2 regions of the Paenibacillus sp. FSL K6-2859 genome follow, and region 2 is predicted to be linked to the other one. Evidence: riboswitches for the same ligand, from Rfam matches in the RefSeq annotation. Region 2 holds a riboswitch; the other holds the start of a gene.
The links. A riboswitch is a leader RNA that binds a small molecule or an ion and turns the genes downstream of it on or off. The one in region 2 is predicted to bind glycine.
Positions count from the first base shown of each region.

Region 1: it holds a riboswitch for glycine, as region 2 does, so the genes downstream of both, gcvT (glycine cleavage system aminomethyltransferase GcvT) here and MHB64_RS30220 (amino acid permease) in region 2, are expected to answer to the same signal.

Region 1 covers NZ_JBBOYU010000001.1:6,312,104-6,315,294, forward strand. Annotated here, with positions in the region: gene MHB64_RS28220 (flagellar motor protein MotB) at 1-525, shown strand, start outside; gene gcvH (glycine cleavage system protein GcvH) at 977-1,369, opposite strand; glycine riboswitch at 1,607-1,705, shown strand; gene gcvT (glycine cleavage system aminomethyltransferase GcvT) at 1,892-3,004, shown strand; gene gcvPA (aminomethyl-transferring glycine dehydrogenase subunit GcvPA) at 3,111-3,191, shown strand, end outside.
Region 2 covers NZ_JBBOYU010000001.1:6,787,804-6,790,994, reverse strand. Annotated here, with positions in the region: gene adhP (alcohol dehydrogenase AdhP) at 1-709, opposite strand, end outside; glycine riboswitch at 907-987, shown strand; gene MHB64_RS30220 (amino acid permease) at 1,123-2,475, shown strand; gene MHB64_RS30215 (DHA2 family efflux MFS transporter permease subunit) at 2,561-3,191, opposite strand, start outside.

The DNA.
Region 1 (3,191 bases), 480 kb from region 2:
GAACAAGCGGAGAATGAAACACCTTCGGCACGTGAGCTCGCTTTTCGAGAACAAGAGACTAAACTTGCTGAATTAATGGGTGTGATCACCCACTATGTGGAGGAAAATAATCTCGGAGAACAAATTTTTGTTGCTGACAAACCTCAGGGGATAGAAATCACACTCAGTGATCGTTTTCTATTCGATATAGGTAAGGCAGACCTGAAATCACCAGCCTTCCCTGCTCTTCAGCAGTTATCTGGTTTATTCAAAGACATCGGCGCAAAGATTAGCATTGAAGGACATACCGATAATACGCCCGTATCCTCGGCTTCTCAATTTAACGACAACTGGGAGCTGTCTGGTGCTCGTGCGCTATCTGTACTTCGCTTTTTTCTAGACCATGAAGGACTGAAGCCGGATACTTTTCAATACGCAGGTTATGCTGACACCCAGCCCACCGCAGATAATACCACGATAGCAGGTAAGCAGAAGAACCGCCGTGTAGAGATCATTGTGCTGCGGCAGCTTCAAGAGGGTGAATAAAATATTGATTGTACTCAGAGCTAGATATAGTAGTTAGTGCGGGTGCGAATCTGCTATCAACATACTAAAATGGACTTGCCACTATTAATTACGGAAATACTCCCTGATTATCCGCGTGATCTCTTGTTCAGGCGCAAGATTAGAGAATTCCTCCCTGATTAATCCCCTATTTAGTCAAAAATAGCGGTTTCACCGGAATTTTCAGGGAGAAATCCCCTAAAAATCTTTGTGTCACGCTATATTCGTCTAAATTAAGGGAGGTTTTCCCTAATTCCACAACAGCAGATTCGCTTTTAAATAAAATCAAATAATTCCGAGCCGTCCCAGGGTATGACGCAAAAATCCCCACCCACCTCTAAATAAAAATACCAAACAGCAAGTCCCCAAAAACAGAAACTTGCTGCTACAAATATCACTCGCGATAAAATTAATATACTGTGAAAAATCCCAATTACTCTCCTACCAATGCACGATATCCGGCTGCATCCAGCAGACCTTTTACAGCATCAGCATACTCTCCGTCCACTTCAATTTCAAAAATCCAACCCTCGCCATACGGCTTATCGTTGATCAGCTCCGGACTAGCCTCTAAACCGTCATTAATCTTGGTAACCGTCCCCGAGACGGGTGAATATAATTCCGATACAGTCTTAACGGATTCGATACTGCCTACGCTGTCACCGGCTGAAATGGCCGAGCCCACTTCTGGAAATTCCACAAATACGATATCGCCTAACAAATGCTGAGCATGATCCGTAATCCCAATACGTACTACGCGTCCTTCCACTTGCTGTGCCCACTCATGCTCTTCGCTGTAAAGAAGGTGATCTAAAACTTCACTCATTTCAAGCCGCCTCATTTCCAAATTGGAATTCTAAATTTAGTTATAGCCTAAGTGATCCCAGAGCAGAATGTCAATATTACTAACAGTAAAATAAATTTGTCGTTTTTTTGACTTTTTCTTGTTGACAGCGCCCTCCTATACCCGTTTAATGGAGACATACAAGAAGAAACGACGTTGTCGTCTTTTTTATAGACGATAACCGTTTCTCGGAGAAATATAAAACAAATACAGTTGCGGATGATGGCATAGGGAGAGACTGTCTCACTTGAAGACGGCGCCGAAGGAGTAAGCCCTAACAGGGGTGAATCTCTCAGGCAAAAGGACCTTTGTCGGACGTACCTCTGGAGAGCATCAGACGCGGGGCTGAGTGCGTCAGGTCACCAACGGGGAAACTTGCAGGTTCGTTACGGCAGGGTAACTCTCAGGTACAAAGGACAGAGCAGAAAGCGATTAGTGCATTTATGCATGATTGCTTCTGCCTGTCCTTTTTTTCGTATGTAATCAGACTAGGGGAGTGACAATATGGATGCTTTGAAAAGAACACCTTTTTACGATCTCTATTCCGCTTACACGGAGTCCAGGTGCATTGATTTTGGCGGCTGGGAGCTGCCAGTACAGTTTACAGGTATCGTGAAGGAGCATGAAGCTGTTCGCCAGCAGGCTGGACTGTTCGATGTATCGCATATGGGTGAATTCATGGTGATCGGGAGCGGTGCTGAAGCCTTTTTACAAAAAATGACGACCAACGATGTCAGCCGCCTGACCGATGGTGCGGCACAATATACGCTGCTCTGTTATCCAAACGGCGGTGTGGTCGACGATTTGCTCGTGTACCGAATAAGTGAAGACCGTTATATGCTTGTCGTAAATGCCTCCAACATCGATAAGGACTTCCAGTGGCTGCAAGAGCATCTGACCTCTGAATTCGGTGAAGTCACACTCACTAATGTCTCTGACGAGACGCTTTTGCTTGCCTTGCAAGGCCCGTTGGCAGAGACCATACTCGCGAAAGTTACTGATGCTCCGATCTCAGAACTCAAGCCTTTCCACTTCATCGAACGCGCAACCGTCTGCGGTGTAGAAGTACTGATCTCCCGTACGGGTTACACCGGCGAAGATGGCTTCGAGATCTACGCTCCGCTGGATGGGGCAGCAACGTTATGGAACGGCCTACTCGCAGCTGGCACTCCTCACGGATTAACACCTGCTGGACTGGGCGCCCGTGATACGCTGCGTTTTGAAGCAAAATTGCCGCTGTACGGTCAGGAGCTGTCAGCTGACATCACCCCTCTTGAAGCTGGAGTACAGTTCTTTGTGAAGCTGGACAAAGCGGACTTTATCGGTCGCGATGCGCTAGTGCAGCAAAAAGAAGCCGGTCTACCCCGACGTCTGGTCGGCTTAGAAATGATTGACCGGGGCATTCCGCGCTCCCATTACCCAGTCTATGCGAACGGCGTTAAAATCGGAGAGGTCACAACCGGAACCCAATCACCAACGCTGAAACGCAATCTGGGATTAGCTTTGCTTGATACAGCTTACAGTGAAATAGGCACAGAGGTATTCGTAGAGATACGCGGCAAGCAGCTTAAGGCTGTCGTGATTAAAGCCCCTTTTTACAAGTATAAACGCCTTTAGCGTCCATATTGGGACGGTTAGCTTTTAAGCGAGAAATAGAAGGATAAAGTATAGCGTGAAAATTGTACTTTCTTATATTTTAAAAAAGCCAAGGAGTGAAACCTTAATGAAGCACCGTTATCTGCCCATGACAGCACAGGACCGCGTAGAGATGATGGAAACCGTCGGGATTCAGTCCATAGATGAG
Region 2 (3,191 bases):
TACAAACGACACCGTGTACTCCGCCGATTTCTTTTTGAATCCAGTCTGCCGCATCTTCTTTTAATGCGTTTACGGTTTTGTCTGCGCCAAGTTGTTTGGCAAGCTCCATCTTTTCATCCGACGTGTCGATGGCCACTACGTTCATTCCCATCACTTTTGCATATTGTACACCAAGATGCCCTAATCCTCCGACGCCGAAAATGGCTACCCACTCACCTGGCTTTACACCCGATACTTTCAAAGCTTTATAGGTAGTAACGCCTGCGCAAAATAAAGGTGCCGCTTCGATGAAGCTTAGATTATCAGGAACCTTAACTACATAATCGGCAGCTGCCACACAATATTCTGCATATCCGCCATCTACGGAATATCCGGAATTTTGCTGATCCAGACAAAGAGTCTCTCTTCCAGTAAGACAATATTCACAATGACCGCAGGCTGAGTACAGCCATGGAATTCCTACACGGTCTCCTACCTTTAAGTGTGTAACTCCTTCACCTATTTCTTCAATAATCCCAACGCCTTCATGTCCGGGAATAAGAGGGAGTTTCGGTTTGACGGGCCAATCGCCATGAGCAGCATGCAAATCAGTATGACACACTCCGCAGGCCTGAATGTGGACAAGGATTTCTTTGTGTCCGGGTTTTGGTTTAGGTACGTCTTGTAGCTCTAACTTTTCTTTGAATTTCTTTACTACAGCGGCTTTCATTAGCATACTCCTTTAGTTTTTTGCTTTTCAAAAAGTAGTATGTTCATGAGGCTAACTTTAAATTCTTGAGACTTTTATCACTGATTAACACTCACATCACAAGTAATATGTTAGAATATCAGAACAGCTTTACTGCGTTACCGCTTTATCAACTTCATAATTCACGAGCTATGATGGCTAAGGATTACACTTTAGCTGGAGCAGCTTCTGGAGAGACTGCGGAAATTCCGCGGCGCCGAAGGGTTCACAATCTCAGGCAAAAGGACAGAAGAGTACTGAATATGTATTTGTCATGCTGATCGCTATCAGCAGGGCAAATATTATTTGATATTCTTACGATCTGGGAGATTGGATGACATCCAATCTCTCTTTTTTTTATTCTAATTTATTGTACTCACAAGGGGGAACTAGGTATGGCACAACCAGAATTAAAGAGAGAGTTGGCTAATCGGCATGTTCAACTTATTGCTATTGGCGGCACCATTGGTACAGGATTATTTTTGGGATCAGGTAAGGCGATAGAGAAGGCAGGCCCATCCATTATGATCACGTATTTAATCGTGGGTATTGCTGTGTTTTTTGTGATGAGAGCACTGGGAGAACTCCTATTATCTAAAGCGGGCTATCAATCGTTTACGGATATTGCTGAAGACTACCTTGGATCACGGGTCGCATTCATTACTGGTTGGACCTATTGGTTTTGCTGGATTATGACGGCTATGGCTGATGTCATTGCTGTTGGCGTATATGTACAGTACTGGTTTGATATCCCGCAGTGGGTTCCTGCCATCGCCTGTCTAGTCGTGTTATTAGGACTTAATCTATTAACTGTAAAGAGCTTTGGGGAACTCGAATTTTGGTTTGCTTTAATTAAGGTAATTACGATTCTCGCCTTGATTGGTCTTGGGGTCATTTTACTGATCATTGGATTTAAGACGGATGCAGGATCGGTGACGATACGAAACCTATGGGAGTATGGGGGCTTTTTTCCGAACGGCATATCAGGCTTCTTATTTTCTTTTCAAATGGTTGTATTTGCTTACGTGGGTGTAGAATTGGTCGGGGTGTCGGCAGCGGAAACAGCGGATCCGGAGAAAAATATCCCATCTGCGATTAATAAAATTCCTTTACGGATTCTATTTTTCTATGTCGGTGCGCTTTTCGTCCTGTTATGCATTAACCCTTGGACAGAGCTCAGCCCGGCAGAGAGTCCTTTTGTAAAAACCTTTACTTTAGTAGGGATTCCAATTGCCGCAGGGATTATTAATTTTGTCGTATTAACTTCAGCCGCTTCTGCTTGTAATAGTGGAATGTTCTCGACAAGCCGAATTCTCTATAATTTGAGTAGAAATAACCAGGCGTCACCTCATTTGGGCAAACTGAATAAAAACCATGTCCCAGGTAACTCGTTATTCATTTCTACAATTGTTATATCTGTGGGTGCTCTTTTGAGTAAACTTATTCCGGAGCAGGCTTTTGGAATCGTGACAACGATTAGCGCCATTTGTTTTATATGGGTGTGGGGCATTGTTCTTATCTGCCATATTAAGTATAAGAAAACCCGGCCAGACTTACAGGCGAAATCCAAATTCAAAGCACCGTTCACACCGGCTATTAATTATATTGTCTTAACCTTGTTCGCTGGAATACTGATCATCATGCTGTTCGCTGGAGAAACACGCCCGGCTTTATTGTGTACTCCGTTATGGTTTATTTTATTATTCATCTTGTATTCGATTAGAAGCAAAAAAGGGAAAAGTAATTAAGCTTGAGTGAGGGATTCACACAAAAAGCCATTCCTATACGGAATGGCTTTTCTTCATATACTGCAATTGCTAGTTACAACCAAGGTTATTCCTTGTTAACTAGGTTTGCTTTCTTTTCAATCGTGATCTTGCTTTTCATAGGCATAAATAAGGTTATAACAAAAGCGGCGACGGATAAAATCATCATAAAGTAATAGGCGTCACTTGCCCCAAGAATGGATGCAAGGGATTTAAGGATCTCAGGAGTAGTAGAGGGATTGCTCTGCATCACTGTGGCCGCATGACTTGTAGCCTGCACAGTGTAAATCGTAATTACGACAGCAGTTCCGATGGCTCCGGCAATTTGGCGAACGGTATTGTTCACTGCTGTGCCATGCGTTCCTAGTTGTTTTGGCAACGCATTTAGTCCGGCTGTATTGAGTGGCATCGTAATAAAGCTTAATCCAATTCGCAAGCCAATGGTACGAATCATTAGATACATATACGTGGTCGATTCAGATAGATCAGTTACCGCCCACATAGATGGAATAATAAATAGCAGACCAATGATGAACAGCGGTTTGGCACCGAAACGGTCGTATAATTTACCGGTGACGGGCGACATGAACGCATTTACGAGCGCCCCCGGCAACAAGAGTAGTCCTGCATCAAATGCTGTAAAACCACGGCCATTTTGCAGGTAAATAGGCAATAGAATCATATCTGCGTACATCATC